2 regions of the Shewanella sp. SW32 genome follow, and region 2 is predicted to be linked to the other one. Evidence: riboswitches for the same ligand, from Rfam matches in the RefSeq annotation. Region 2 holds a riboswitch; the other holds the start of a gene.
What was found. Region 2 has a riboswitch for cobalamin ahead of L5M28_RS16335 (TonB-dependent receptor). Riboswitches for the same ligand answer to the same signal wherever they lie in the genome.

Region 1 (16,558 bases), on a different contig from region 2:
CACTAATCAATGCATGTAACTTCGCTAGGGTCGTCTTGGAGCATCCAAGGAGGATAGGACGAGCAGTCCTCCTTGGTCGGGTGTGGGGTGAAGCCCCACGACTTTGATTTTAATTTTCTAAAGTAAAAAATAAGGGGCGATAACTCGCCCCTTAACTTTGCCCATTTATAAAGTTGCCTAAATTCAGTTTGGGCAAATTACTGAGTAAACATGATTACTCGGGATCATAGTCAAGTACTGGCGCCAGCCACTTCTCCGTTTCCGCAATGCTCATCCCTTTACGCTTCGCATAATCTTCCACTTGATCGCGGCCGATGTTACTCACACCAAAGTAGCGGGATTTCGGGTGGGCGAAATACCAGCCCGATACTGCCGCTGTGGGGAACATGGCGTAGCTTTCGGTGATGTTCAAGTCGATAGTCTCATCGGGCTTGAGCAAGTCCCATAACAAGCCTTTTTCTGTGTGGTCTGGGCAAGCTGGGTAGCCCGGTGCGGGGCGTATGCCTTTGTATTTCTCGCGGATTAAGGCTTCGTTGCTTAACTGCTCGTCGGCCGCATAACCCCAAAACTCTTTACGTACCCGCTCGTGCATCCGCTCGGCAAAGGCTTCGGCTAAACGGTCGGCTAAGCATTTGAGCATGATGGCGTTGTAGTCGTCGTGGTTTGCTTCAAAACGCGCCACATGTTCGTCTATGCCGTGGCCTGTGGTCACCGCAAAGCCGCCCATGTAATCGGCGACGCCTGAGTCTTTTGGTGCGACAAAATCGGATAGACAGAAGTTGTCGTTACCGACACGCTCAAGCTGCATCCGCAGGTGATGTGTGGTCATTTCGACTGTGGTGCGTGACTCATCGGTATAGAGTTCAATGTCGTCGTAATTGACGGTATTGGCAGGGAATAAGCCGATAACCGCTTTTGCCGTGAGCCACTTTTCTTCGATGATTTGTTTGAGCATGGCCTGACCATCGGCGAACAGCTTTTGCGCCTCGACGCCGACGACTTTATCGGTAAGGATTTCAGGGTAATGGCCGTGCAATTCCCACGAGCGGAAAAACGGTGTCCAGTCGATACGCTCGACTAAGTCTTCTAACGGATAATTATCAAATACTTGGCGACCGAGCACGTTTGGCGTGAACGGGGTGTAGTTGGCCCAATCGTGTTGGCAGCGGTTTTCACGGGCCGCTTCGAGTGACACTATCTCTTTGCGCTTGGCTTGGGATAAACGCTTAGTACGCATGTCGTCGTATTCAGCATAGGTTTCGTCTATGGTCGCTTGGCGTGTTTCGTTGTTGATGAGCTTACTCACCATAGGCACGGCGCGGGACGCATCGGCGATATAAATGGCGCCATGGGGATAATGGGGCGCAATCTTCACCGCTGTGTGGATTTTAGAGCAAGTGGCGCCGCCGATAATCGCCGGAATGGTTAAACCTTCGCGGTGGAAGGTTTTCACGTTATGCACCATCTCGTCCAGACTCGGCGTGATGAGGCCCGACATACCGATGATATCGATATTGTGTTCTTTCACGGCGTCGAGAATTCTCTCCACCGACACCATCACGCCTAAATCGAATACCTCAAAACCGTTACAGGCGAGCACCACGCCGACGATATTTTTGCCGATATCGTGCACGTCGCCTTTTACCGTCACCATCAAAATCTTGCCGTTAGATTGGCCTTCGACCTTTTCCAGCTCGATATAGGGGTTTAAGTAAGCCACGGCTTTTTTCATCACCCGCGCCGATTTCACCACCTGCGGCAGGAACATCTTGCCCGAGCCGAATAAATCGCCGACCACGTTCATGCCATCCATCAAGGCGCCTTCAATCACATCCAGCGGACGTTTCGCTTCTTGGCGAGCGGCTTCGGTATCTTCATCGATAAATTCGGTAATGCCTTTGACGAGCGCATGGGATAAGCGTTGGCTCACCGGCCAGCTGCGCCATTCTAAATCTTCTTTCTTACCCACCTGCGCGCCATCACCGCGGAATTTCTCTGCGATTTCAAGTAACTGCTCGGTATTACTTGAGCCTTCAACTGGGCAGGGCAAGTTAAGCACCACGTTTTCGACCCGCACTTTAAGCTCAGGATCGATATCGTCGTAAATGGCTAACTGACCCGCGTTGACAATGCCCATGTCCATGCCGACTTTGATGGCGTGGTACAGGAAAACGGCGTGAATCGCTTCGCGCACTGGGTTGTTACCGCGGAACGAGAACGACACGTTCGATACGCCGCCCGAAATCATCGCGTGGGGCAGGGTGGCTTTAATCGCTTTAATGGCATCAATAAAATCGACGGCATAGTTGTCGTGTTCATCGATACCGGTGGCGATGGCGAAGATATTTGGGTCGAAGATGATGTCTTCGGGCGGAAAGCCGACCTTATCGACCAGTACGCGATAGGCGCGGGTACAGATTTCGATTTTACGTGCCTTAGTATCGGCCTGACCTTGCTCGTCGAATGCCATGATAATGGCCGCCGCGCCGTAGCGTTTCACCAGTGTTGCTTGCTCGATAAACTTGGCTTCGCCTTCTTTAAGGGAAATCGAGTTAACTATGCCCTTGCCTTGAATACATTTGAGGCCAGCTTCGATCACTTCCCATTTAGAGGAGTCGATCATAATAGGTACGCGGCTGATGTCGGGCTCAGAGGCAATCAAGTTTAAAAACTTGTGCATGATCTCGGCGCCATCGAGCATGCCTTCGTCCATGTTGATGTCGATGATTTGCGCGCCGCTTTCGACCTGCTCGCGGGCGACATCGAGCGCCTGCTCAAACTTGCCTTCTTTGATCAATTTTAAAAACTTGGCCGAACCTGTAACGTTGGTGCGCTCACCCACGTTAACGAACAGGGATTGGGCGTCGATAGTCAGTGGTTCCAAACCTGCCAAGCGGCAAGCTACCGGAATGTCCGGCAAAATACGTGGATCGTGACGGCTCACCGCTTCGCGGATCACGCGGATATGTTCAGGCGTACTACCACAACAACCCCCGATAATATTAAGCATGCCTTCGCGCGCCCAATCTTCGATCACGTTCGCCATGTCCTCTGGGGTTTCATCGTAACCGCCAAACTCGTTCGGTAGGCCAGCATTCGGATGCGCCGACACATAACACTCACTGATGCGGGATAATTCTTCGACGTACGGGCGTAATTCTTTTGGCCCAAGTGCACAGTTAAGACCGATAGATAAGGGCTTGATATGGCGAAGGGAATTGTAAAAGGCTTCGGTCGTTTGGCCAGTCAGTGTACGGCCAGAGGCATCGGTAATGGTGCCCGAAATCATGATTGGCAATCTGTCTTTAGAATGCTGACCAAATAAGTCATCAAATACCGATTCAATCGCAAACAGTGCGGCCTTGGCATTTAAGGTATCGAATATGGTCTCGACCATAATGATATCCGCGCCGCCTTCAATCAGTGCCTTAGTGGATTCTCGGTAAGCGCTCACTAACTCATCGAAGCTGACGTTGCGATAACCAGGGTCGTTCACATCAGGGCTAATCGAACAAGTACGGTTAGTGGGGCCTAACACACCGGCGACGTAGCGTGGAATGCCTGTGGCAGCAAACACTTCATCACAGGCTTCACGGGCGAGGCGGGCGCCGGCTAAGTTAATTTCGGCGGACAGCGACTGCATGTCGTAATCGGCCATGGCGATGGTGGTGGCGTTAAAGGTGTTGGTTTCAATGATGTCGGCACCGGCGTTTAAGTAGTCGGTGTGAATTTGTTTGATGATGTGGGGTTGCGACAACACCAATAAATCGTTGTTACCTTTGACATCCGTGTGCCAATCTTTAAAGCGTTCGCCGCGATAGTCCTCTTCTTCCAGCTTGTAGCCTTGGATCATAGTGCCCATGGCACCGTCTAAGATCAGAATGCGCTCTGCAAGCTGTTTGCGTATGTCTGCCAATATCTGGCCGGCTTTGGTAGAGGGTATCGTCATAAATAATTACCTTAAATACAGCTAAGTTAAGTCCAAAAATCGGCCATTGTTATGCTAAGTGCATTTTATTGTCGTCAGCCGACATTTTTTGAATACTTGTTCTTAAAAATTTGTTTTGGACATTTAAACGTATAGACGTCCATAATACGCGACTTATGATTGTCAGGGCAAGATGAAAGTCAAAGGCATTAGGAGCGAGAATCGAGAATCAAGAATTTAGGCCCTCGGCTTGAGTTCCTAGCATCTAGTCCCTAACTAAAAAGGCATATATGAAACAAGTTCGGTTGTTATTGTTGCGCCACGGTGAGTGTGAAGGCGGCGCTATTTTGCGGGGTCGTGTGGATGTGCCTTTGAGTAAAAAGGGTTGGCAACAAATGTCGGCAGCAGTTGAGTCACAGGCCAGCGTGTGTAGCGCGATTTATAGCTCGACCTCACGCCGCTGCGCCGAATTTGCCCAAGCCTTTGCCGCCGAATTGCATTCGACGGCGGCGCTGGTATCTGAGTCAAGGCCATTGCAGGCGCAGCTTTTATCGGGTTTACAAGAAATCGACTTTGGTGATTGGGACGGTCGTCGGCTCGATGAACTGTATCAACAAGCGGGCGAACACTTAGCGGCGTATTGGCAAAATCCTTGGCAAACTCCGCCGCCCAATGGGGAAACTATGGCAAGTTTCGAGTCGCGGGTGAATGGGACGATTGACCAGATACTCGCCGCCGAGTTTGAACGATTGACCCTTGACTCACATAAAATGGGTAATGAAAACAGTGCCATTAATGAAACCACTGACAATATGCCAGCCACTCAAGTGTGGGTCGTGAGCCACGGCGGGGTGATCCGTCACTTAATGGCGCGTGCCCTAGGGGTTGAACGGGCGGTGGGGTTTTATAGTCAACTCGATTTACCCGTGGCGGCCGTGGTGAGCATTAATGTGCTGCAAGATGAACTGGGTGCCTGCTATTGGCGTTTAGCTTGGCCGAGTGGGCGCAGGTGTTGAGGCCTTATTTCACGACCTAGGAGTTATGGTGTAGGCGTGATTGTTTGGCGAGAATAAGCTGACATGAAAATATTCTGATTTAAACAGCATTGCCTAATAGGATAGATGTAGGATAATGCTTTTCCCTGACGTTTGAACGAGATAGCGTATTACATGCGCAATGAGTGATAACGTCGCAGAAATAGGTGTTGGGAATAGACTCTCTTTGTTCGAATCGCTCCGTTGTTTTTATTCACAGTGGCGTTGTTAACAAAGAGCATATCAACCCAAATATAATAGGGAATCGGGGAGCTGCTCGTCAGTCAGCCCGAACTGTGCCCGCAACTGTGAGTAGTGAAAAAGATCTCGAATCTTCTTCCCTACGAGTCAGGAGACCTGCCTATTTCTGTTATCGCTGCGTGCAGCCTTAGTTCTCGAGCGGGTGACTCGAGGGAGCAGATGACAATGTGCACAACCTTTTTTTATACAGGTTTGGACTCGATAGGAGCGCCGCTTAGGTGAAACTTTCCGCAATCCAAACTAATAGCCCCGTGAAGGACACTAACCCATCATTGAGCCCGTCAGTCGCGCTTAATGTGAGCCAGTTGAGCTGGTGTATCGATGGCAAAACCATTCTTTCCGATATTAACTTTACGCTGCCAACGGGGCAGATGCTGGGGCTGATTGGCCCTAACGGTGCGGGCAAGTCTAGCTTGCTGCGCTGTTTGTATCGGTTTGTTCGCCCAACTCAGGGCAAAATTATCCTTTTTGATCAAGATATTGAGCGCTTGTCGCCCAAGGCGTTTGCCTGTCGCGTCGCCGTAGTACAGCAGGATACACCGCACTATTTTGACCTCACCACAGAGCAATTGGTCAGCATGGGCTTAACGCCCCACAAGGGCATGTTCGATACCAATTCGAGCTGTGATATTGAGCGTATTGCTAAGGCTTTAGAGAAAGTCGGCTTGAGCCATAAGATGCACCAACAATATGAGCACTTATCTGGCGGTGAAAAGCAACGCGCCTTGATTGCCCGCGCCATAGTACAGCAGCCGCAGCTTTTAATCCTCGATGAGCCAACGAATCACCTCGATGTGCGCTATCAAATTCAAATCCTCGAATTGGTGCGTAGTCTTGGGATTAGCGTGATTGCCTCTATTCATGATCTTAATTTAGCCAGTGCCCTGTGCGACAGTTTGTTGTTGATCCATAACGGGGAAGTCAGCGCTATGGGGACGCCAACCGAAGTATTAACCGAGGCGCGAATTGGCGATGTGTTTGGCGTGTGTGCTCAGGTATCGCCCCATCCACAACATAAAAAGCCCTTAATCAGCTATTTTTATGGTTATCACCATGTAGATCATGGCCTGAACGAGCGAGGCGAAGGTGGATGATTCAGGGGAGTAAACAATATTTCATCTCATATTTGGGGCGTATCGTGACACCGTTGACGAGACAACAACTGATGCTGGTCGCATTAGGCATAATCACTTTGATAACCCCCATTGCCGCCACAAGTTTTGGCGCGGCGAACATCAGTTTTATCGATGTTATCCAAGTGTTTATCAATAAAATTACCAACCTCACTCAAACCAATGGCATGACAGAACGCATCGTGATGGAGCTCAGGCTGCCGCGCATTTTGCTGGCCTTTGTGGCGGGGGCGGGTTTGTCCTTGGCGGGCAGTGTGCTGCAAACCGTGACCCGCAATCCGCTCGCCGATCCCTATTTGTTTGGCATTAGCTCTGGCGCGTCCTTTGGTGCTGTGGTGATGTTGACCTTATTCACGGGCTCTGGATTTTTTGATAATGCGGGCATGGCGGCACATTCTGGGCTTTTTAGCGGTTCGGGTGCCTTGTCTGGATTACTTTGGTTTAGCTTACCCTTGGGCGCTTTTATTGGCGCGAGTTTGTCGGTGCTAATAGTGCTGGCTTTGTCTGGGCTTGGGCTCAATAGCCAAGTGGAGCGCATGTTGCTCTCTGGTGTGGCGACCTCCTTTATGTTCGGCGCATTAACGAGTCTGCTGCTGTATTTCGCCAGTCCGCAGGCGACAGCCTCTGTGCTGTTTTGGAGTTTAGGCAGTTTCGCTAAGGCCAGTTGGTCCTTGTTAGTACTGCCAACACTGGTGATTGGTGCGAGTTTATTCATTATTTTAGGCATGAAACGGCAGATCATGGCGTTGCAGGCGGGGGATGAAACGGCGCATACCTTAGGGGTGAATGTGCCTAAGCTGCGGCTCAATATGTTGCTGCTCTGCTCCTTGATTACCGCTATTTTGGTGGCTACCTGCGGCGGTATCGGTTTTGTCGGGTTAATGATCCCCCATACAGTACGCATGCTGTTTCCCGGTCGTCAGCCGATTTTATTAACGGCGCTGGTGGGCGGCTTATTTATGGTGTGGATTGATGTATTAGCGCGCTGTTTATTGGGGAATCAAGAGTTGCCCGTGGGCATTATCACGGCCGCCATTGGTAGCATGTTCTTTTTGCTGATTTTGCGTAAGCGTAGAGTCATGCCGTAAATACAAGGTCATGCCGTAGGCACCTAGTCAGGATGTAAACCCAGAGTTAAGTCGTCATCCTAGAGTCATGTCGTAAGTGCAGGCTGGCGGGATAATCAGTATTTCTGTTGATATCCCACCCGCGATTGGAAATGCACAATTGGACATGTTCGTCATAGACGCGGGATGCGTTGTGGTTATTTAATGTAGATTACAAAGTGGAGTGTGGATGTCTCAGTCAGCCGTGTCTTTTCAAATAAGCCCTGTGAGTAAAGCGCAGGATCTGGTGATTCTGCAGAAAATTGATCTTAAGACTAAGCCGCCCGGTGCCTTAGGTCAGCTCGAATCCTTAGCCTTGCAGATTGCCCGCGTGCAAGCGACTGATTTGCAACAAACGGAGCAGCCACAAACGGATGTGCTCAAAATAGTCCATCCAACCATGTTAGTGTTTGCGGGGGATCATGGCATTGCCGCAGAAGGCGTGTCGATTGCCCCTAGCGAAGTGACTCACCAAATGGTGCAAAACTTTGCCCATGGCGGCGCGGCGATTAACGTTTTTTGTCGGCAGGTGGGCTTTAAGCTCGAAGTGATCGATTGCGGTATGTTAACGCCAGTTGAAGGAGTTGAAGGTATTATCGATCAACGTCTTGGTGCTGGAACGGGTGCAATCCATTTAGAGCCAGCAATGGCGCTTGAAACCGTCGATAAAGGCTTTGCTATGGCGCGCGATTTGATTGAGCGTCACCATCAAGCGGGTTGTAACTTAGTCGCCTTTGGTGAAATGGGCATAGGCAATACCTCCTCTGCTGCGGCCATTATGGCGGCGATTATGCAGCTGGATGTGATTGATTGTGTCGGCCGTGGTACGGGCATTAATAGTGAAACCTTAGAACGTAAATTGATGCTGATTGAGCTCGCGTTATTGCTGCATCAAAGCGCCTTAACTGGGCCTAAGTCAGTGTTAGCTTGCCTAGGAGGTTTTGAAATTGTGCAGATGACGGGGGCTATGTTAGCCGCCGCTGAACGTAAAATGCTGGTGGTCGTGGACGGTTTTATCGCGACAGCGGCGGCATTAGTCGCGGTGCAAATCGCCCCCAATGTGCGTGATTATTTGATTTTTGCCCATCAATCCGATGAGCAAGGTCATCTGCGAATGTTAGAATTTTTGCAGGCTAAACCTTTATTATCCCTAGGGCTGAGATTAGGCGAAGGTACGGGTGCGGCCTTGGCATTGCCGCTTATTCAAGCCTCAGTAAATTTTTACAATCAAATGGCGAGTTTTAGTGATGCGGGGATTGAGGCTGTTGTATGATGTGCTCTGCTAAGTCGCTTATTTTACTTATTTAAAATAATAGCTTTTTAGCCAACCGTTTTAATTTTAAACCTTGCAGCAAGTGTGAATTCACTAAGGATGCTTTATGTCAGAACGCGAAAGCTGGCACAAAGAGATAGATTTATTTTTAGTTGCCATGGGCTATTTTACCCGCATTCCTATGCCTAAGTGGGTCGAAGTCGATAGCGATAAGTTGAATAAGGCCAGCCGTTATTTCGGTCTCGTCGGTCTTCTGGTCGGTTTGTTAAGCGCCATAGTGTTTTGGCTGACGCAGAACTGGCTCCCCGCTGGCGTTTCTGTTCTTTTAGCTATGTTGGTTGGCGTCTTGCTCACGGGCGGATTCCATGAGGATGGCCTCGCCGATACCTTCGACGGTTTTGGCGGGGGTTGGACGGCTGAAGACAAGCTGCGGATCATGAAAGACTCGCGCCTTGGCAGTTATGGCGCACTGGCACTGATGTTGGCCCTGCTGCTGAAATGGCAGTTGTTAGTCGAGTTGGCCCTGTACGATCCTGTCGTGGCGGGTTCTGCACTTATCGTCGCGCATACTGTGAGCCGTGTGGTATCAGCCAGTATCATCTTTAGTGAAAAATATGTCCGCGATGACGAGACCAGTAAGTCTAAGCCGCTATCGCAACATCAAGGCATTAATGAGCTGCTTATCCTGATCGCCAGCGGCGTATTAGTGCTGTTATTCCTCAAGGGGTTAGCGGCATTGTCATTGCTATTGGTGATGATAGGACTGCGCCGGTTGATCATAGTGATCTTTAGACGCCAGATTGGCGGTTACACGGGTGATACCTTAGGCGCGGCGCAGCAAATATCTGAAATCGTGTGTTATTTTGTATTGCTCGTTGTGGGTAACATACTGTGATCCACCTCGTCCTAGGCGGCGCCCGTAGCGGTAAGAGTCGTTACGGCGAAGCCTTAGTGCGTCAGTACACTGCGCTTGGCTTCGATGCTTGCTATGTGGCGACGGCGCAGGCGCTAGATGATGAAATGGCGACACGTATCGCCAAGCATCAAGCGGGACGATCGGACGATGGTATCGAATGGCAATTGTTTGAAGAGTCGCTCGCCCTCACTGCACTGCTAAAACGGTTAGCAAAACCTGGGCGAGTGATTTTAGTAGACTGTTTAACCCTTTGGCTAACGAATCAATTACTTGCATCGAACGTTAACATCGATGATGAACCCGCGCCGACTGAGTGGAATGCGACTGACTTTGCCGTTTCCACCTTTGGCAATTCAACCTCTGACGATAAAGCTTATGCGAGTTGGCAGGCCGAGAAAACCGCTTTTGTGGATTCCCTTGTCGAGCTTGAGGGAGTGGTGATTTTGATCAGTAACGAAGTCGGTTCTGGCATAGTGCCCTTAGGTGAGTTGAGCCGACAATTTGTCGATGAAGCAGGCTGGTTAAATCAAGCCGTGGCGACCTTAGCGGACAATGTCACCTTAGTGGTCGCCGGTTTACCCTTAGCATTGAAACCACTTTAGACTTTGGGCTCAGTCCACGTTTTAAGCTTAAGTTGCATACTTAAGTGATTTTTAGACTGAGCTGTTATGTTAATGACTGCAAACTAGAATAAGCCTTTTAAACCTATGTCCTCTCCAAACACAGACAACACAGCCTGTGCTAATGCACTCGATACCGCTGACACACCTGTAGTTAATACGCTTGCGGTTAATTCACCTCGGCGCGCGGCAGTCTTGATGGTGCAGGGCACTACATCGGATGCGGGCAAGAGCACCTTAGTCGCAGGCATTTGTCGTTTGCTCGCTCGTCAGGGGATTAAGGTTGCGCCCTTTAAGCCGCAAAATATGGCGCTCAATAGCGCTGTCACTATTGATGGCGGCGAGATTGGCCGCGCACAGGCCTTGCAAGCCGTGGCCTGTTATCTTGAGCCCCATACCGATTTTAATCCCATACTGCTTAAACCAAGCTCGGACACGGGCGCGCAAATTATCGTTCATGGCAAAGCCCTGACAACACTCGAAGCCTCGGCCTTTTTTGGGCCTAAATCTAAGGATTATAAGGCAATGGCGCTTGGCGCTGTGCTGGAATCCTTCGAGCGATTGACGGCCCAGTATCAAACCATAGTGGTGGAAGGCGCGGGTAGTCCAGCGGAGATCAATCTGCGTGAAGGTGATATTGCCAACATGGGATTTGCCGAAGCTGTGGATTGCCCTGTGATTATCATTGCCGATATCGATAAAGGTGGCGTATTTGCCCATTTGGTCGGGACCTTGGCCTTGTTATCAGAATCCGAACAGGCGCGGGTAAAGGGCTTTGTGATCAACCGTTTCCGTGGTGATATTAGCCTGTTGCAATCAGGGCTCGATTGGCTTGAAGCTTATACTCAAAAACCTGTTTTAGGCGTGTTGCCTTATCTGCATGATTTACATCTCGATGCCGAAGATGCGCTGATAAGCTCGCCGACTAAAGGTGCTAACAGCCGCTTAAAAGTGCGGGTATTAGTGTACCCAAGGATCAGTAATCACACGGATTTTGATCCGCTGCGGCTGCATCCCGATATCGATTTTGACTATGTATCATTACAAACTCAAGCCGCGAGTCACGCCACTCATTTGCCCGCTGCCGATGTATTGATCTTACCCGGCAGTAAGAATGTGCGCGCCGATTTGGCCTTTTTACGCCAGCAAGGTTGGGATAAAGATATTGCCACTCACCTGCGTTACGGCGGCAAAGTGCTCGGCATTTGCGGCGGCTATCAAATGTTAGGCCAAAGCATTGCCGATCCCTTAGGCATTGAAGACAGTGCGGGTGATACCGCTGGACTTGGCTACCTGCCGCTGAGCACAGAACTCAAAGCCGAAAAACAGTTACGACGAGTGAGCGGTGAGCTAACGTTACTTGGGCAAAAGGTTGCTGTGAAGGGCTATGAAATCCACTGCGGTGAATCAAGCTATCTTATCCCTAGGCTTGAACAAACGAATACGCCCTTGCAGTTAATCCCTGAATCCACATCTGTGAGCTTTGCCGATGGCCTGCAAAGTGATGACGGGCAAATCCTTGGCACTTATTTACATGGGCTGTTTGATAGTCCAGATGCGTGTCAGTTGATTTTGCGCTGGGCGGGATTAAACGATGCTAAGGCGATAGATATCAATCAAATACGTGAGCAGCAACTCGATCGTTTAGCCGATGTGTTAGCCGAGCATTTAGACATGCAAAAATTACAGCCAATTTTAGAAGCATAAGTTTTAGAAACATAAGTTTTAAAAGCAGACATTTTTAGCAGCAGAGTGAAGAGAAGACCATGACAGCACAGAACGACAACGAACAAGCGCAAATCAAGGCCGAACGCCACAAGGCTCGCCAACAGAAAGTGAAAGCCGGTGTGGATGCTAAAATTGCCGCCGCCCAAGAAGAAAAGGGTATTCTGCTGGTATTAACCGGTAACGGCAAAGGCAAATCGACCTCAGGTTTTGGCACTGTTGCCCGCGCCGTCGGTCACGGTAAAAAAGCCGCGGTAGTGCAATTTATCAAAGGCACCTGGGAGTGCGGTGAGCGCAATTTACTCGAAGGTGCAGGGGTTGAGTTTCATGTAATGGGCACAGGTTTTACCTGGGAAACCCAAGATAAAGAAAAAGATACCGCCGCCGCTGTACTCGCTTGGGAAGCCGCCGAAAAGCTGCTGCAAGATGAGAGCATAGATTGCGTGATGCTCGATGAGCTCACCTATATGGTGAGCTATCACTATCTGGATGTGGAACGTGTGCTTAGCGCACTTAAAAATCGTCCACCCATGCAGCATGTGATCATCACGGGTCGGGCCTGTCATCGCGCTATTATCGAATTAGCCGATACGGTCAGCGAAGTGCAGCCGCTGAAACACGCCTTTGAAGCGGGTATCAAGGCACAGCAAGGTTTTGATTACTAATCGAACCTTAAATGTCGGCGCATAAGTGACGCAGCATTGTTGGTTGCAATGTTAAGTAAGACGCGCGAATGGCTTTAGCACAGGCATAAAATGCGCTAAGTTTGAGGACTAGTAACTGCCTATTAGTGACTAGCAACTAGCGACAATTTGTTGTTAGCTACTATGGGTTAGCCTCTAGCCGTTCAGTGTTCAAAGCGTTCTCAAGGATGATCCTATGAATAAGCGTATCGTGATTTGTGCCGATGGGACTTGGAATCGGCCCGAGAAAGATCTTAAGGTCGATTTCCCCACCAATGTGCTGCGCCTCGCGCGTGCTATCAGCCCGATAGCGGCTGATGGTAAACCCCAGCAGGTATTTTATGATTGGGGTGTGGGTTCCTATTACGATCAAACTATCGGTGGTGCGACAGGGCGCGGTTTACATAAAAACATCATGGATGGGTATCGCTATATAGTGCAAAACTATTCCCCAGGCGATGAGATTTATCTCTTTGGTTTTAGCCGCGGTGCTTACACTGTGCGTTGCTTGTGTGGCTTGATTAATAACTGCGGCATACTTAAACGCCCCGATGCGGCGTTGATTCAACAAGCTTTCGACCACTATAAAAAAAGCAGTGCGCCCTTTGCGCCTGATGGTGAAAAATCCCTCGAATTTAGAGCGAGATACAGTCATGAATCACGGGAAATCAAGTTTGTTGGCGTGTGGGATACCGTGGGTGCTATGGGGATCCCTATTTCATTTTTAGGCTTGTTCGAAGATAAAGACGAGTTTTACGACACTAAAATTGGCCGCAATGTGCGCGTTGCCCGACATGCGTTAGCCATAGATGAACATCGCAGTGATTTTGAGCCGACTATTTGGCAACTACGCGACAATATGGACATGCAGCAAGTGTGGTTTGCGGGCGCCCATAGCAATATTGGCGGTAGTTATAAACCCGATAAAGACGGTTCATTGTTGTCGGATATTGCACTGTTGTGGATGATATCCGAGGCGCAGAAATTTAATTTAAGCCTAGAGCCACACTTAGCCGCGAGTGTGCATCCAAATCCGCTTGCGACCTTACATAACTCGAGACGCAGTTTTTATCGGATAAAACAGGAATATTTGCGACCACTCGATCCTGTGCAAGTCCCAGTACTTTTACATCATTCGGTGAAGGACCGCTGGGATCAAGATCCTCAGTATCGCCCGAAGAATCTACAAACCTATATCGAGCACTATGGCTGGCCAGAGCAGCTAGTTTAACTCTATAACCCCAAGTGACCTGAAGAGACTACGCCTGCATCTTCAGGCGGTTTGGGGATAAATACTAAGGCATATCATGATTAAGCGACACTTAGCTGGACTCGTTTTTGGGCTCAGCTTGTTTTTTCCCCATAGCGTATTGGCGCAGCCCGCTAAACGCATTATTGCGCTCTCTCCCCATGCGGTGGAAATGCTTTACGCCATAGGCGCGGGCGATACGATTGTGGCCGCAACCGATTATGCGGATTATCCCGAGGCGGCAAAAAATATCCCGCGTATTGGGGGTTACTATGGCATTCAAATGGAGCGGGTGATGGAGCTTAATCCCGATCTGATTGTGGTGTGGGATTCGGGTAATAAAGCCGAAGATATCAACCAGCTTAGGACGTTAGGATTTAACCTTTATGGTAGCGATCCTAAAACCTTAGAAGGCGTCGCCAAGGAGCTTGAAGAGTTAGGCCAACTTACGGGGCATGTTGAAGAAGCAAGCAAGGCTGCAGCCGCTTATCGCGCTGAGCTTATCCGATTGCGGGTTGAAAATGCTAAAAAATCAGAACCGAAGGTATTTTATCAACTCTGGTCGACCCCCTTGATGACAGTCTCTAAAAACAGTTGGATCCAACAGATCATCAGTGTGTGCCATGGACAAAATGTGTTTTACGATGCCGCCAGTGATTATCCGCAAGTCAGTTTAGAAAACGTCTTGCTGACCTTGCCCGAGGTGATTTTGCAAAGTGAGGAAGAAGGTAATGTGAAAGGGGTTGATTGGCGCCAATGGCCAGAAATTCCTGCCGTGAAGAAACAGCATATTTATCAACTCAATGCCGATTTATTACACCGCGCGACGCCCAGAGCTTTACTTGGCGTTCAAGCCCTATGTGATGCCTTGGATAAAGCACGTTAAATAAAACGCCTGACAGATTATTCCGTCAGGCGTTTAGTCAGATGTTGCTATTTTCTAAGCGTTTAGAAAGGCGCGTTGATGTCGACCACATTAATAAGCTTGTGGTTTACAAACTCTTTCAATCCTAAATCAATCAACTCGCGGCCATAACCTGAGCGACGTACTCCACCAAAGGGTAAGTCGGCCTTGACCATAGTTGGATGATTGACAAACATCATGCCTGTGGAAACCTGCTTAGCGACCGCGAGCCCGCGTTGGGTATCGGCGGTAAACACTGAGCCACCCAATCCAAAGGGCGAGTCATTGGCGATGGCAATCGCCGCTTGCTCATCTTTCACCCTGTGGATACTGGAAACTGGACCGAAGAATTCCCAATAGTAGGCGGGGTTATCTGGCGTCAGGTTTGTCAGTATTGTTGGCTGCACAAAGGCGCCTTGCTGCGGCACTTTTGGCCCCACTTCGGTCGCGGTTGCGCCGTGTTTTACGGCATCACGGATCTTCTGCTTCAACTCATCGGCCGCGCCTTGGGAAGACAGCGGTGCCAGCGTAGTCGTCGAGTCCATAGGATCGCCTGCTTTTAGCGCTTCAATCCCCTTGATATAGCCCTTCATAAATTCATCGTAAATGGCTTCAACTAAGATCATCCGCTTAGATGATGTACAGACCTGTCCCGCGTTCCAGTGACGGCCAAACACAGCCCAGTCGATGGTTTTAGGCAGATCGGCATCTTCAAGTACGATAAAGGCATCTGCGCCACCCAGTTCTAGGGTGGATTTTTTCAGTGCCTTACCCGCCAGAGCGGCAATGATCGATCCCGCATCTTCTGATCCCGTGAGCGCAACACCATGCACTTTGGGCGAATTGATGATCTGTTCTATCTGCTCTCGGGTGGCATACAGATTTTGGAATGCACCTGAGGGCAGTCCGGCATCGCGCATTAAGCCTTCAAAGGCCGCTGCGCACTGGGGCACGTTGGATGCATGTTTGAGTAGTAAGGTATTTCCGGCGGCAAGCTGCGGCGCTAAGATGCGCGCAATTTGGTAGTAGGGAAAGTTCCAAGGTTCGATGGCCAATAATACGCCCAGCGGTTCGTTAACCAGTATCGCTTCACCTTCGGCGGGATCGGCAACCGGCAGTTTTTGCGGTGCCAGCAGTCGCTCGGCATGTTCGGCGTAGTATTCGAAAATTTGCGCCGACAGTTCGACTTCAGCTTCGGCTTCTGCTGTGACTTTGCCCATTTCTAAGGTCAGTAGATTGGCGTATTTGGACTTGTTGTCTCTGAGGATCTTCGCTGCCTTAGACAGTATTGCGGCCTTGTCGGCAAAGGGAGTGGTTCGCCAGCTTAAAAATGCCTGATGGGCGGATTCTATCGCCTGTGTGACTTCGGTATCTGTTGCATTTGGAAATTCTTTAATGAGCTTTCCCGTAAAGGGATTGGTTGTTGCATAAGCCATATGTGCCTCCAAGCGTTTAACAAATAGAGCGTAAATGCCAGCTTTGGCATCGAGGGTGGAAATGTCTTGTTTGTTGTGGACTCCCTTGCCATTGATTATGTGGCAAGGAAGCCTATGATGAACGGTAAACTCGTGTGGCAGCAGGAACTATTTAAGTAGTATTAATTAATAAAATCAGATTGTTGCCACCTACGGAGTACACGTCATATTGTTACGGTTAACAAGCTTCAGCTGTTTTATAGCGTTCAGCCATGGCATTGGCGGCTATCATGGCTTGATAGACATCATCT
Region 2 (16,558 bases):
GAGCCGTCATCTGTTCGACTCGCTCAATGCCTTAGAAATGGGTGAACTGGATATTGTATTAACCTCAGATCCTGTGCCTGGGCATTCACTCGCCTACCAGCATTTGTTTGATTTTGAAGTGAAGTTAGTGGTTGCTAAGGATCATCCTTTAGCGAAAGAAGCCTATGTCACACCTAAGCAATTAGCACACTTGCCTATTATCAGTTATCCAGTGCCGTTGACACGTTTAGATATTTATCGCCACTTTTTAGAGCCTGCGGGCATAGAGGCGGGCGAGCAAAAAACCTGTGATTTAACCATGATGTTATTGCAACGCATCGCCTGTAAAGACGGCATAGCCGCACTGCCAAGCTGGTCGATTAATGAAGGACATGGACTGAGTCTCGCTACGGTAAAACTCGGCCAAGAAGGCCTGAAACGACCGCTATTTGGTGCCTATCGCCGCCACAGTGCTAACTCTGCATTGATCCAAAATTGGTTACAACTGGTGGCGAGGGAAGGTTTATCCCGCCAGCAGAAGACGAATTAATGCGGGTGACATAGAGTAAAAAGCCTGCGAATGCAGGCTTGTTTATTGAGTCAAATGACTATTTCATAGCATCGACAAATTACAGCGGATTCATCAACAATCCACGCATAGACAAGACACGGCGCAGTATCAACCCTGATGAATTAGGATTACGGGTCTGACGCAAATTATGGGCGATCATAAATTCTTGACGCAGATCCTGATCGAGATCTAACGCCTCGAACGCTTCGATGGTTAAGGTCTGTTGTTGATTATCAATCAATGACTTAATCACACTTAAAGGAAATGACTGTTCGGCATTAGCATTTAAATAGGCAAATGCGGTCAGTGCGATAATTTGGCCGAACACACTGAACAGAGCTAAGGTTTGTACTTCGTCAGCATCAACCTCCACACCTTCCATATCCGCTAAGCTATCTACCGCATCCGTTGCAATATCTTCAGTCAGCTTCCAATAACCTTGGACCAACTTTTTATAGGGCTGTGGCAGTTCATCGAGGCGTTCTTTTAAATAGAACGTAAAAGCGTAGCGATAGATATTAACTTGACCTAAGCGGATCAAAGCTTCTTTCAACGAACGAGTTTTGTGATTTTCCACTACAGCAGCCTGTGCGGAATTACTGCGCATAAGCATGTGCGCTGCCAATGCGGGATCGCTCGAGATAATGTCAATCACATTACGAATGTCGCCTTCAGCAAGGATCGCTTTTTTGAGTGGAATTAGAATTCCTCGGCGGCCAATCACTTGCTCTTCGTTCGCTATGATAGCTCTAACTTGAGTAAAAACCTGTTGCTCAAGATCAGTCATAAGACACTTTACACCTGTTTATTAACAATAAGATGATTCGGTTACAGCTCACATCATACCTAAAATACTAAGAATTTCAGCCATAAACAGCAGAGTAAAATATAAATTACTCCTATTTAGTGATGACTGCCCGCTAACACACTATAGATAACGACAATTAAACCACTCTACTAAAACGATATTCAAGACTATACCTATTTTAAGATTTATTCTTTGAACTCAGCGTAAAAAATAAAAAGCCAGACTGAGTCTGGCTTTGTTATTAGATAGCTCATTAATATTTAGAAGCGGTAGCCCACAGTGAAACGAATATCGCGACCTCGACCAGAATAGTAACTATCCCCCCAATCGCCACCGTAATAACCTGCACTGACATAATCTTTATCGAATACATTATCGATACGCAGACTGGCAAGCCAAGCATCACGATTATAATTCAAGGCTAAATTACCAAGCACGTAACTTGCTAGCTTATCACCTTGATTAGCGTTATCGCCTTCGATAAAACGATCCCCCGTGTAGATAGCTTCGGCAAATACTTGGAAATGCTCAGCAAAATCCATGCTGACATAACCGCGTCCCGTGTGTTTTGCCACCCAAGACAGCTCTTTGCCATCGTTAGCACCATCGGTAAATTCGGCGTCGGTATAGTTATACTCTAGCCCGAGTTGCAGCGCTTTAGTGATCTGCCAATCCCAATCGGCACCCGCGCCATAACGACGAGAAGCGTCGGCATTGACGTTTGCACCGTTGAAATTTCCACCTATGGGTTTAACTGCACTCGAGTCATAAACAATTTCATCCTCTAAATCGAGACGATATAGGCTGACTCGTAGGGTTTGACTAGCGACAGCCCAATCCCAACCCGCCTCATAGGAACGGCCTGTTTGCGGCTTTAAGCCAAATACGCCCGGCGATGTATAAGCTTGCTCATCCACTTTGGCAAAACGGAAGTTATCATCAGCGCGCACATAGAGTCTGTGCTCCGCAGTTGGGCGGTAATTTAAACCCAGTTCGAATGCGTGGGCATTTTCGTCTAAATCCATGCCATTGGGATAGACATTGCCATCGACTAACTCATCGGTCACCCGCGCATATCGTCCACCCACAACGTAACTTAAAGTATGGCTTAAAGGCACTGTAGCTTGTAGATAGGCGCTTTGCATTTGCTGCACATTACTGCGCGCCATAGTGTCAAAATCAGCCTTGCCACGGCTGATGTCTAAACCTGTGACTAGGCTTAGCTCGCCTTGACGCGTACTGTAATTCGCTAACGCTTTAGGGCTAAACATTAACAGTGAGCGTGTGTTATGGCTGTTCGCCCCCCAATTAAGAGAAGACACTAAGGTATCGCTGTAATCTAAATCCGCCGCCAGCGCCCAGTTTTGATTAAGCTGATGCTGGTAACCCGTTCGCGCCGCAGTGGTCATCTCGTGGGCATACTCTACCTTATTTGATGAAGCACGGGGATCGTCTTTAAATTGCTTTTCAGTAAGCGAGCCCGGATTTTCACGATCGTTATCGTAGTAGCTGGTTTCAACAAAGAACGAGTCTGTGGCTGTTTTATATTGAATGCGGCCAAGAATAGAGCCGGTTTCGTTGGCATTATGCTGGCGATAGTTGTCACCTTGGTTGTAACTACCGGTGAAAAAGTAACGCCAATCTTTGTTGATCGCGCCAGACACATCACCACGACCTTCATAGGTATCAAAGCTACCGCCAGATAACTGCACGCTGCCGCCAGTATTTTCAGGGGACTTAGTGACAATATTGATCACGCCGCCCACGGCTTGATCGCCATAAAGTACACCTGCACTACCCGATAAAATTTCAATACGATCCACTTGATTAAGCGGAATGGCATTAAGGCTAGGTGCGGCGATATCGATATTATTGAGACGACGACCATCAAGTAAAATCAGCGTGTTATTAACGGCAGTGCTGGCGCTAAAACCACGCATAGCAAAGCTAGTTCCAATATTGTTATCCGAAATTTGAATACCGCTTTGACCGCGTAATACGTCGGTCAAATTAGTCGCGCCACTCATTTCAATAGCCGCAGCATCAATCACATTCACATTGGCAGCAATATTTAACGGGGTCTTATCAGAGCGGCCGATCACGACAAGATGCTCGTCAACTTTAGCTGTGCTGGTATCGTCAGCCGCCATAACGGGCGCGATAATTGAAAAACTGCAAAGGCTGCCGATCAGCAGCGCGATTTTTGTTGGATTTGTTCCCATTTTACCTTTAACTCCTGCAAGGAAAACGGGGCATTGACGCCACGATACCGTTAATTCAGTCGTAAATACTGACGGTGATTATCGCATTTTGAGATCTGCCCACCGAAATCTCAAAAACACCTTTAGGGCCGGTCTCCGGACTTAGGCTATGTTAATCCATTAAAAGTTAGATTAACGCGAGACTGACCTTTCACATTCTGACTTTCGGGTTCACTCTTGAACACACCAATCAAACGCGGTCTTCTCTCACCTTTTACCGTTGCGGGGGCAGTGCCAGAATTTCACTGGCTTCCCGATTATCTCACGACACTATCATCGTAAGCACCACAGAAGGTTGACTCAAAATTAGGTTAAAAGGGCGTACAACCTGTTAACGCCCAACAAGGCTCAGGGCATATCAGACCTGAGCGCGCGCATTATAGACGTCTATACGGATGAAAGTCCATTAATCTCAGATTAGCGAGAAAACTCACATGAGCTAGAAAACACCATCCCAGTTTTTTGCCGCAGGTTTTGGTCTGTCTTTGCTCAAAATCGCCTGACGCTGCTCAGGGGTTTCGCATTGGGCAACGGGGGTAAAATCCAGCGGTTTAATCACTAACGAGTCAGCAGGTTGCACTGGCGACTTGTCGAACATTGGCAAATTCATCGACCAAGAGACCAGCTCCCCCTTTTCGCTGATGCCAACATAACCGTCATTTGCGCCATCTAACCAAGTGAGTCGCGGAATACGTGCAATCAACTTCTCCACATTTTCACGGTTGGCGCGATAACCAACAGGCACCACTTTGCCATCGGGACGCGTAAACACAAAGGAGGCAGGCCCTCGAGTAATAACACTCCCTTCCTGCCAATATTTATCAAGAATCTCTTGGGCATAGTGAAACCCAAACATATGAGCGTAATCAGTATCGTCGGCCACTATTTGCGGCACGGCCTTATCCCGCAGTAATAAAAAGCCTGAGCCGATGCTGATAATCTCTTTTACCCCTGTGATATCGGTTTTTTGAATCCAATCGACACCACAGTTAATCCCATCGCCCCAAAAATGCGCATCCCCCGTAGGACTTAAAATCGCAAAGGCACAATTGTTTGCCGTCATACTCGCCACATCCTTTAAGGCGCTGCGGATCGAGTAAGCATCACTGCGCCAACCCCAACTCACCACAGTGCCGTCCTTTTTCAAGGCGGCATAGGTGTGTTGAAAATATTCGATCTTCGCTACATCCGTAAGCTGCGGGAGTAACTTTTTCATATTGGTCGACTCTTCAACCTGCCCCCAAATCACAGCACTGCCCTCTTTTTTGAGGGCGACAAAACTGCGACCTCTGGCAAAGATATCGACAACATCAACTAATTGATCCTGCACATGTAAGCTACTGCCGCCGTAGGGGCCATAACCCCAAGTGTGTACCTTGCCATTGGCATCAAGGGCCGCAATGGCCTCTTGATTAGCGAACAACTTGGTAATATTGGTCATGCGGTTTTGCAGGGCTTTGTCGAGGCTATATTTCCCCGCATTGCCCCAGTACACCACAGTGCCATCTTGACGTAGCGCGGCAAACCCGTCCTTAACTGGGACGATTTGCTTAACTTGCTTAAGCTGCTCCGTTACTTCCCGGCTATCACCACCAGCATAACTGTCGCCCCAAGTGATCACCTCACCAGATTGTGTTAACGCCGCAAAGGCCGAACTGTTGGTGACTACAGTCTCGACTGCGGATAAATCACAGGGAATATGGCGATACTGTGGACTCGGATTTTCCTTAAGTTGGAGCAATTTGCCGTTATCAAACTGCAATAAGGATTCCTTATCATTTTCGAACACGGTTAAGGGTTTCGGCTGACTACAAGCCGTTAATTGCAGGGCGATTAAAACTGACACGAATGCCAAAGGGCGAGGAATTGAATAAGACTGCATAACTTATTTCCTTGTCGTTGCTGAAAACGTGAGTTGCTGAATATGTTGCGCTACTTTATCCGATAATGACTCGATTATCGGCCTCAATGCGCGCTGAAAACCATGATTCATATCTAACCGAGACAATAGTGCTTGTGCATGTTTATCAGTGGTCTGCGCGCTATCAAGGCTGAGGGTTTGAAGCGCCATCGTCTGGCCAAATGCCGCTAAAATCACCGCTTGCACAGGGCTAACACTTGGCTCCGGCGCGCTACGCGTATCATCGAGCACCCATTTAACTAACCAAAGTAAATATTCGATACGGGCTGCAAGGTCGACACTGCATTTTTTTTCATCCTCCAAGCCAAAACTGAGCTCCTTGGCATAACAAAGTGCCTCCAATGCCTTGAGCTTTTCTGCCGATAATGTCAGTGCAAAAGGGAGCTGCGCAGTGCGAGTCATCAGCACAAAGGTTGCCAAGGTTCTTGCTGTTAAGGCTTGATTGCAACGGGCTAACATCGCGAGCGCTAAGTCGTGAAACCCTAATGAAATCAAGCGATAAAAGCTAATCATCACAATAGTTTCATCTATCGATTCCAGCTGTTTTTTGCTTGGTGCAGATTGCATTTGGGCAAATAAGGCAACAAAACTTGGGTATAACTCAGGGCAATGGCCAATATGGTCGGCCGCTTCCCATACCAGAATATTAGCGGCTGGGTGGCGCCTGTAGGTTTCAAGCAAATTGATAATTCCAACGTAATCTTGCTGATCCCCTAAACGCTTGAGTATTGGGATATAACGAGACTCAGCCCAGCAAATTCTTAAAGGAGTCGAACAGAAATAGCCCACCAGCAAACCCAATAATAAGCTTGCAGTACCAAAGGCAAAGTCCCACTTGGCGAGATCGCGGGTTAATTTAAGGTCTGCACTTGCACGGGTTGGTGCATCAGGAAGGTAGCTCACAGCACTTTGCGCATAATGGGGCCCTAATGCCCACGGCGTATCACCCTGCGGCGGAGCTAATTGATAAGTCGCACGGCAATCAACACCATCAAGCCCCCACTGACGAATCACCTCGCCCTCGGCGGTGTGATATTCCACTAAGCAAACCAATCTTTGGCGAGAAATGCCGTTCGAACCTCGTTCACTCCGATACTCAGTTTCAATCACCCGGCCAATGGCAACATCGCCACGCACTTCAAGCTGATTGACCAAATACCACTTTTGCCATCCTTCAGTGATAAAAAAGGCCGCAAGACTCAAGATTAAAATGGGAGGTAAGGTAAACAAGAGTACTTCGAGCCCCCCCCAACCTCGCTCGGGTGCGCTAGAGGTTAACTTACTGCGATTAATCAACACGCCAAAACGTCCTTATCATTCCATGATGCTTAAGCATTAAATGAATTTTGTTTGTGCCTACAGCGGGGCGCAATTTTAGCAGCTTATTGATAAAAATCAGAAAAAGCTCACAGTTTACTGTAAAGACACCATCACACTCATCGCCCCCCCGCTTGAACATGCTATTCTAAGCCCCCATCACCGCTGTTTAAAGGAGTAACAGTATGACTCGCCCTATTATTCTGGATTGCGATCCCGGCCATGACGACGCTATTGCGCTCATTTTAGCTCTCGCCCATCCAGAGCTGGTTCCACTGGCCGTCACCACCAGCGCCGGTAACCAAACGCCGGATAAAACGCTCAATAATGCCCTGCGGATCTTAACCTTATTAAATCGCAGTGATATTCCTGTCGCTGGCGGCGCAGTCAAGCCATTAGCTCGCGAATTAATCATTGCCGACAATGTCCATGGTGAAACCGGACTCGACGGCCCTGCATTGCCTAATCCAAGTTTTAGCCCTCAAGCCATTACCGCAGTTGAATTAATGGCGCAGCAAATTCGCCAAAGTCATCAGCCAGTAACCTTAATTCCCACAGGGCCGCTGACTAACATCGCCCTTTTACTGGCGAGTCATAGCGAGTTACACGATAAAATTGAGCGCATAGTGCTAATGGGCGGCGCAGCCGGTGTCGGTAATTGGACCCCAGCCGCCGAGTTTAATATTTTTGTCGACCCCGAAGCCGCCGATATTGTCTTTAAATCCGGTATTCCCATCACTATGTGTGGGCTCGATGTGACTCATCAGGCACAAATCATGGATGAAGACATAGAACGCATTCGCGCGATTCAAAATCCAATTGCTCAGTGTGTCGCCGAATTATTGGATTTCTTTATGATTTACCACAGAGATCCTAAATGGGGCTTTATTGGTGCGCCATTGCACGACCCCTGCACTATCGCTTGGTTGCTTAAACCTGAGCTATTTGAGGCGCAAGATTGCTGGGTAAGTATTGAAACCCAAAGTGAGTTGACTTTAGGCATGACAGTGGTCGATCGCTATCAGCTAACAGGTAAAGCCGCCAATGCGACAGTGCTGTTTGGGATCGATAGGCAAGGCTTTGTCGATTTACTGGTAGACAGTTTACGCGTCTATGATGCAACTTATCTCAATCGCAGATAAAAATGACAGTGAGTCTTCTATGAGCCAGATACTCGTTATCGGCAGTGCAAATGCCGACCATGTGATGAAATTTGAGTACCTGCCCGCTGCAGGGCAAACCTTAATGAGCCGAGATTACCGCCTCGAACAGGGCGGCAAAGGGGCCAATCAAGCCGTCGCCTGCGCGCGCTTAGCCAAATCAGGTTCACGCACTGATTTTATCTGCCATCTCGGCCAAGACAGTATCGGCGATGATATGCGTCAAAGCTGGATGAAAGATGGCATCAGCGCGGAAGGGATCCGCCAAATAGCCGGACTGAGCACTGGCACTGCCATGATTTTTATCGGTGATAACGGTGAGAATACGATTGGCGTTGCCGCAGGTGCTAACGCCAGCCTTTCACCCGATGACTTAGAAGCTCATTACGCCCTATTTGCTAATGCTGAGTACTTATTAACACAATTAGAAACGCCCGCTGCCACAGTGGCAAAGGCGCTGCAAATAGCCAAGAATCTTGGCGTGACGACTGTACTAAATCCCGCTCCAGCGACGGCACTTGGCCAAGATGTACTCAAGTGGGTAGATATTATTACCCCCAATGAAACCGAAGCAGAAGCCTTAACGGGAGTTGAGATCAACCATCTTGATGATGCACACATGGCAGCGCAACTTCTCCACCAGCAGGGAGTAAAGATTGTGGTCATCACCTTAGGTAGCCGTGGCGCATATATCAGTAGCCCAGGTTTTAATGGGCTAATACCTGCGTTTGAAGTGCAGGCCATAGACACAGTCGCCGCAGGAGATACCTTCAATGGCGCCTTAGCTGTGGGCTTAAGCGAGGGCATGTCGATTACTGCAGCCGTGGGATTTGCCAATGCAGCCAGTGCAATTACTGTCACTCGCCCAGGTGCACAACGTGCGATTCCCTATCGACAGGAGCTTTCGTACTAAAAACGTAAGAAGTTCAGAAGTAGACGCCCTGCGTTAGAACCTACAAATTATCATTTATAAATCAAACATATAAATAATAACTTCTGAGTACTTAGTTCACTCCAACTAAGTACTCACCTATGTTTACCGCTAACAATTTTGCCGCCAATAACGATGCAAGCTTTCAACCGAAAGTTGCATATACATAATTTACACGCTGATTTCATTCCCATTTAATGAAGATTGCTTATGCTGGCAGGTGCATGTCCGAGTCAAAACGGCTCGGCTACCCTTGTTCAAATAAGGAAGTACCAGATGAAAGCAAAAAGCACAGCTTTACGTAACGTGACCAGCACTAGCCTAATCGGCCTAGGATTATTATTCGCTAGCCAAGCGAGTGCCAACGAATGTGAACTGAAAATTGCCGCCACTGATGCAATGCAATTTGACACTAAAGAGCTGTCTGTACCTGCAAGCTGTAAAGAAGTGACCTTAACCTTAACCCACTCAGGCACCTTGCCAAAAGCAGCAATGGGCCATAACTGGGTATTAACTAAGGCAGCCGATATGTCAGCCGTAGCGACCGAAGGCATGAGTGCCGGTCCTGATGCAGCCTATGTCAAAGCCGGTGATACGCGCGTTATCGCACACACAGATTTAGTGGGCGGTGGCGAATCAACGTCGATCACCTTTAGCACTGCCGGTATGAGCGCTACCGAAGCCTACCAATTTTTCTGCAGCTTCCCAGGTCACTGGGCGATTATGCAAGGCAGTTTCAAGTTAAAAGCTTAAGGTGAATGGCTTAGCCTAATGTTAAGTGATAAAAACAAAAAAAGCGGATCTTAGGATCCGCTTTTACATTTCAGCCATTGCATTTAGCCGCACTAATCCATCATGGTCTTGGTTGGATGACTAATGGCGCAAAGCTCGTCATCGCATTACCGTTAGCGCCGTTCAAGTTGGGATAGTCCCCCCCTTCCTGCAAGGTGTAATACACGTCGACAAAGTCATCGTCATTGGTGAACCAAGCATCCGGCATCACACTTAAAATACCATTGGTGATTTGTGGGATCAGCGCATAACCCTGAGCTTCAGGATCGGGGATCGACTTTAAGATCTGCTCCGCTGCTTCCAACAGCTTAGTGGCCAACACTTTATAATTAGTGCCATCGTCATGCTCCATTAGGATCATGTCCGCAGCCGCCCAACGATAACGCTCCCAATGTATGATGATTTGATTCGGATAATAGGTCGTATCCGCATAATCTAAATAGGGCATTTCGACGATATCGAGCACAGGTTCTTCACGGCTCGGGTCAACCCCAGTCACTATGCCGTAAATCTCGGCTCGACCAGAAATCCACGGCTCATGGTCATCCTTCAAGGATATTTGTTTGATCACTGTGGTTGAAATCGACTTGTCTGCCACCGCCTGTGTTTGCGCACGGCTCAGTAGCGCGCCATCTTTTTTCGCCGATTGTGCTTCGGCAAATGTCGTCCGCATCACCTCTAAGCCAGCCACAAAGGCTTTTTTACTATCGATACCGACCACAAACACCGGCTGCTGCGGTAGGTTATACACATCTAATTGATGCACTTGCCCATGAATATCAAAGGCTTCAATATAATCCCACTGACTCTCGTCACCATCGGGCTCATAGGCAAATAGAGGAGACTCACCTTGCTGCCATGGGGTTAACATGGTTTCATCCGCCAGACGCACTTGCACCAGAGAATCTGCTTTGGCACTTAAGCCCTTCACTCGGCGAATCGACGCATCGGCTTTGGTGATCACATTATCATTGAGCCTATGCTGAGACAGAATGTCATCGGCATTTACTGCCAACTGATACTGGTTTATTTCAGTCTGTAAGATAGGCGCAAGCTGCGCATATTGATGGCTTAAATCTAACGCCAATGCCCGCTTAGTATTGGTTAACTGCGCTTGTGCATCCAAAGTCGAATCCTTTAGCGACGCTTGTAGTAAGCGTAACGCCTCTCCATCTAAGGCTTGGCCATAACTCAGGGTTGCCGAAGCTGACAAACACAGCAATAAACTGGATTGAAGTAGTTTCATAGGAGTTCCCTTACCTTGATAAAGTTAAACGTGCGTTCGAATTCCTTACATATGAGCACAGAGCAGCATCTAAGTAAATCAAATGATAATAGTTATCGTTAATTATTAATGGTATAGGGTACGTAATCCCGGCTAAATGCGATAAAAACAAGCTAATGACAGCATCAGTAGATCAGTCCAGCCGAACAGAGTGTATGAAGATAAACAAGGAAATAGGATGAAATGAATTGATATGCGCAGTTTCGCGAGCGACAAAAACACAAAAGGCAGATCTTAAGATCTGCCTTTTGCTGTTCATCGCCAGAGTGACGTTTCAGAACCCGTTATGCGCGCCCTAACAGTCACACTGGCTTGATAAGACAAGGTTAAACGAATGAGTGTTACTCTTCGTCGAAATCATCTTCATCAAGATCTTCGGCATCAGTAGCCGCTTCAGCCGCTAATGCTGCGGCTAATTTTGCTTTAGCTTGTTTCTCTGAACGACGTTTATTGCGCTCAGTTAACGTGCCTAAAAACACTTGTAATTCAGTTAAGCCCCAAGCTTGCGCTTCGGCTTCGGTCGCAAAGCCATCGTGGCTCTTAGATACAACTGTTTTAGTTGATGTCATGCGACGAGTGATTTCAGTTTTCCAACCGTTGTCGCCCTGTGTCACGCGAAAATCGTATTTTTTGCCCTTGCTCATTCTGCTCTATTTCCTAAATGATGCTTGTCACGTTTGTCTTATCAAGCGAACCAAACGCTCATCATAAAACAAAAGGAGCGCAGTGTACTTGATTTCGGCCCAGAAAGATCGCCCAGATGAAAATATTCATGCCAGTTTCATTGACTCGCTCAGTGGAGTCAATGCTCACATCTAAAGCAACACTGTGTATATATCCCGACCGTCCTCTGTCTATGGCAGTTTATCGCAAGCTAGCGTGCCTTAGATAATCGTCGTGCAAACGGTATATATTCTTGTTTATGTCATACAAATAGGCTTTTTCAGTCACATTAACACTTTAGAGTTTCTGATTAATATTAATAATTTACATCATTACTCATAGGTAAATCTGATGAAACTACGCCCTATTTCGTCGCTCTCACTCGGCCTGTTAATTGCCACGAGCGCTTTATTAGCCGGTTGCAATAATGACGATGATAACGCCGCAGTCACGCCACCCACCAGCAAACCTGTTCCTGCTCAAGTGGGAGAAAGACCCTTATTCCTCGTTCGTCAGATGCAAGACAGCACACTTAAAACCCGCTTAGAACAATGCACTACTGACAGTTTTTATCGCAGCGAATTTTCCATAGGTCACCGTGGCGCGCCAATGAAATTCCCTGAGCATACAAAGGAATCCTACCAAGCGGCTATCGATTCGGGCGCAGGCATAGTTGAGTGTGATGTCACCTTCACCGCCGATAAAGCTTTAGTTTGCCGCCACTCACAGTGCGATCTTGCCAGCACGACCAACATTTTAGCCATACCCGAACTTGCCAATAAATGTTCGAGCCCATTCATTCCTGCCGATCCCGCCAATGGCGTCAGCGCATCGGCAACCTGTTGCACTAGCGATATCACCCTTGCCGAATTTAAAACTCTCAAGGGTAAGATGGAAGGCAGCAATCCGAAAGCGACCACTGCGGCCGAATTCATCAATGGCACCCCAAGTTGGCGCACCGATCTCTACGCTGGCAATGGCACCTTGATGACCCACGCTGAAAGTATTGAAATGTTTAAAAAAGCCGGTGTGAAGATGACGCCTGAGCTAAAAGCGGCGAGCGTATCTATGCCCTTCGATGGCTTTACTCAGCAGGATTACGCGCAAAAAATGTTAGATGAATACACGGCGGCGGGCGTCGATGTTTCGCAAGTATTCCCCCAGTCATTTATTTTGGATGACATCAAATACTGGGTCGCCAACGCACCTGAATTTGCGAAGCAAGCCGTGTTTCTCGATGACAGATACGATTATAACAGCGCCTTTGATCCGCAGAACTCAGCAACTTGGTCACCATCAATGGCGGATTTAAAGACCCAAGGCGTCGAAATTATTGCGCCGCCACTCTGGGTATTAGTCGCCTTAGATGCGGATAAGAAAATCATTCCTTCGGAATACGCTAAGGCCGCCAAAGGCGCAGGGCTTAAGATCATCACTTGGTCGCTAGAACGTTCTGGTTTATTAAAAAATGGCGGCGGCTTTTACTATCAAAGCATTACCGAAGCGATAGATAACGAAGGCGATACCTTTGAATTACTTGATGTACTTGCGAAAGATGTCGGCGTGATTGGAGTGTTCTCCGACTGGCCCGCCACAGTGACTTACTATGCTAACTGTATGGATTTATAAGTTTTAAAACAGAAAAAAAAAATGCGTTAACGATTCATCGTTAACGCGTTTTTTGTAGCGACAATATTCTAAGCTCGCCGCAAGCGACCTCTTTAACCCGAGTTCAGGTTATTTAAACAGGTGCTGAATATTCTTTAAATCGCCCTTACCTTCGGCAATTTCTTCAGGCGTTAAACCTGTGACTTCGTGCGGGAAAACTAACCAGTCTTCAGAGGCATGAATGTAATAGTCGGGTTTTAAAGGCACTGCGGTATTTTTTGGCTTGTAATAAGGGCAAGCGATACGGATATCGGTTGGCATATTCAAGCGCATCAGTTGGCTGAGTTTTTCTTTTAATGCATGAATACTACGGCCAGAGTCAAACACGTCATCCACAATCAACAAACCGTCACTCGCGTTCGCATTTTCAACGATGTAATGCAGGCCATGAACTTTGATTTCTTTGCTTTGTTTGTCAGTGCCAATCCCATAATAAGAAGAGGTACGCACGGCAATGTGATCGGTTTCAACTTGTTTAAAATCGAAAAACTCCTGTACCGCGATACCGATTGGAGCACCGCCACGCCAAATACCCACGATAAATTGCGGACGAAAGCCACTCTCATACACTTGCGAAGCTAATAAAAATGAATCTTCCAGCAATTGCTGCGCGGTAACAAAATACTTTTCTGACATGACACAGTCCCCATCACATTGATTTTATTCTTAGGTCGTTAAAGCTTATGACCCCAGTAAGGTCTGTTCGGCGGGTAAAGGTTCCCAAAACACTAGAACAGCTTTGCCTTAGCAAGTGTAGGCAGCCGCCGAATTTTGGGAGCGAATTTTATACCAAAAAAATGCGATGTGCTGCAGTAATAGTAAGAACTTGCGTGACAACAGACATTTATTTTGCCTTTTAAAGCCAAAAGCAACAAAAAGGCCACCCTAAGGTGGCCGATAAACAAGCGAACAATACCGCATTAAACGATAGGCGTAATCACATGCTCGCCTACTTTTGTCTTAGCACTATAACCACGGGCCGTTGCGACTTGGAAATCCTTCGACAAAATGGTATCCACATAATGCCAGTCGCTGCGCACCTCATCAGCGGTAAAGGTGAGCGTCATAAAGCCTCGGTCTTTTAAGTTAGCGTACTTAAGATCTGGCACTAACTCGACAATTGCCGCCTCGGTCGCGGGGATCTGTTCCGCAGGGAGATTCAAATAATATTCAAGGCCTGGCGATGATACTGAGCTAGTCGCAAACTCCACCCCAACGGTATCGCCATTCACGTCTTTAAGCTCGTTAGCCCATGCATTATGGGTGTCACCCGCGATCACAACTAGGTTAAGATTTTTCGATTTAGCCGTACCTAAAATCACTTCACGCTCATAGGCGTAACCGTCCCAAGCATCTAAGTTATATGGAATGGCTGGCAATTTCAGCAGTGCAATAACTTCTGGGGTTAATAGGGCTTGATTAGCTTGAAGATATTGCAGCTCTTGGGCAGTAAGTGTGGGATCATTTGCCGCCGCACGGGCCGCTAACTTAGCTAAAGCCCCTAACATGGCAAATTGGGGAATGCTCATCTGCTGAGTGGCAATCGCCGCCGGCAATGACATCTTACCCATTAATACCTGCTGTCCCAGTACTTGCCACTTGCCTGTCGATTGTAGCAATGTGCCCTGCAGCCATAATAATTGCGTCAGCCCCAGCATAGTGCGAGTGGTCGAAGTGACATCAGCAAGGAAACGCTCTCCAGCAAACGAGCCCGTGGTAGGATCCATATAATCGGCATAATCGAGCTGTTTATCACGGGCTAATACGCGAGTATCCAGCATATGCAGATCGACGAGATTGCCGTAACTGAAGCTGCGGTAAATCTCTTCATGATTCCCTTCACGCCATGGGCGAATCGGCAACCACTCGAAATAAGCTTGTAGTGCCGCTTCTTTACGAACGGCAAAATCCCCTTCGCCTTCGTTGTGATTCTCGGCACTATCACGCCAAGTATCATTGGCCACTTCATGATCATCCCACACTGTGATAAAAGGCACTTTCGCGTGTAACTTTTGCAGACTCGCATCGGTATGGTACTGACCATGGCGAGTGCGGTAATCACTCAACGTCAGCAACTCATTGGCGGGTAACACTTCACGCCCCAATTCGGCAGCATGCTCACTGGCATAACCACCGCGGGCATATTCATAGATGTAATCGCCTAAATGCACAACAGCATCTAAATCATCCTGCGCCGCCGCTAACTCATAGACGTTAAAATAACCGGCAGGAAAGTTAGCACAGGACATCACGGCTAATTTGACTGAGCTAACGTCACCCTCAGGCAGAGTGCGGGTTTTACCCACAACTGAGGTTTTATCACCCGTCATAAAGCGATAAAAGTAGGTTTGCCCGGCACGTAAACCACGGGCATCAATCTTAACCGTGTAGTCACGGCTCGCATTAGTGACAGTCTCACCTGTGGTCACTAATTGACTAAAGGCCGCATCGCTTGCCACTTGCCAACTCACTTTTACATCGCCCTCAGACTCAGGCGTGACACGGGTCCAGAGGATCACGGCATCGACTGCCGGATCGCCACTGGCAATTCCATGTAAAAATTGCGCGGGTACAGAATTATCATCATTACTATCACTACAGCCCATCAAGCCGTAAGAGATCACAGCAACACCAACACCTTTGGCCGACATAGCCAAAAAATCACGACGAGTTACGGTACGATTCATTATTATTCCTTGTTAGATAAGGCTTCACTGGTATGAGGTCTAATAAGACCACGATTGTGAGATATCACTGTTACATATTTGTGACATCTTTGTCAGCCTTTTATGATATCTATCAATTCAAACACTTATACTGGATAGCGTACTTTATTTGTGCAGGACTGGCGTAGCTTACAGAGAAGCTGCTAACATCGGTGCAGGCTAACGCAGCGTGTGAAATGCACGCCAGAGAATGGCAAGAAAAGGAATTTATACAATGAAAGTCAGCGATATTATGAGTGATCAAGTCATTTGCATCAGCGATGGCGCCAGTTTGAAAGATGCCCACCATCTGATGCAAACCCGTGGCGTACGCCACTTACCTGTGATTTCTGAAATTGATGGCACCCTCGTTGGCGTACTCACCCATAAAAAGATGATCGCCAGCGTGATGACTATGTTGAACAAGTACGGCCAAGGCGCGCTCGAGCGCAAGGAACGATACACGCCGATCACAACTGTGATGGATAAAGACTATC

Region 1: linked by a shared signal. The riboswitch ahead of L5M28_RS01920 (ABC transporter ATP-binding protein) and the one ahead of L5M28_RS16335 (TonB-dependent receptor) in region 2 are both predicted to bind cobalamin.

What each region holds. Positions count from the first base shown of each region.
Region 1 is NZ_JAKKSJ010000002.1:161,211-177,768, reverse strand. It holds gene metH (methionine synthase) at 215-3,949, opposite strand; gene L5M28_RS01925 (histidine phosphatase family protein) at 4,219-4,944, shown strand; cobalamin riboswitch at 5,166-5,342, shown strand; gene L5M28_RS01920 (ABC transporter ATP-binding protein) at 5,442-6,317, shown strand; gene L5M28_RS01915 (FecCD family ABC transporter permease) at 6,314-7,444, shown strand; gene cobT (nicotinate-nucleotide--dimethylbenzimidazole phosphoribosyltransferase) at 7,653-8,735, shown strand; gene L5M28_RS01905 (adenosylcobinamide-GDP ribazoletransferase) at 8,842-9,630, shown strand; gene cobU (bifunctional adenosylcobinamide kinase/adenosylcobinamide-phosphate guanylyltransferase) at 9,627-10,253, shown strand; gene L5M28_RS01895 (cobyric acid synthase) at 10,359-11,978, shown strand; gene cobO (cob(I)yrinic acid a,c-diamide adenosyltransferase) at 12,038-12,661, shown strand; gene L5M28_RS01885 (DUF2235 domain-containing protein) at 12,876-13,910, shown strand; gene L5M28_RS01880 (cobalamin-binding protein) at 13,987-14,814, shown strand; gene L5M28_RS01875 (NAD-dependent succinate-semialdehyde dehydrogenase) at 14,877-16,268, opposite strand; gene L5M28_RS01870 (glycerol dehydrogenase) at 16,486-16,558, opposite strand, start outside.
Region 2 is NZ_JAKKSJ010000027.1:33,443-50,000, forward strand. It holds gene L5M28_RS16325 (LysR family transcriptional regulator) at 1-529, shown strand, start outside; gene L5M28_RS16330 (HDOD domain-containing protein) at 609-1,337, opposite strand; gene L5M28_RS16335 (TonB-dependent receptor) at 1,619-3,580, opposite strand; cobalamin riboswitch at 3,689-3,924, opposite strand; gene L5M28_RS16340 (hypothetical protein) at 4,059-5,501, opposite strand; gene L5M28_RS16345 (hypothetical protein) at 5,505-6,839, opposite strand; gene rihA (pyrimidine-specific ribonucleoside hydrolase RihA) at 7,043-7,999, shown strand; gene rbsK (ribokinase) at 8,019-8,930, shown strand; gene azu (azurin) at 9,225-9,701, shown strand; gene L5M28_RS16365 (DUF3103 domain-containing protein) at 9,802-10,986, opposite strand; gene L5M28_RS16370 (DUF3622 domain-containing protein) at 11,367-11,669, opposite strand; gene L5M28_RS16375 (glycerophosphodiester phosphodiesterase family protein) at 12,040-13,317, shown strand; gene L5M28_RS16380 (phosphoribosyltransferase) at 13,426-13,992, opposite strand; gene L5M28_RS16385 (alkaline phosphatase D family protein) at 14,277-16,043, opposite strand; gene L5M28_RS16390 (HPP family protein) at 16,297-16,558, shown strand, end outside.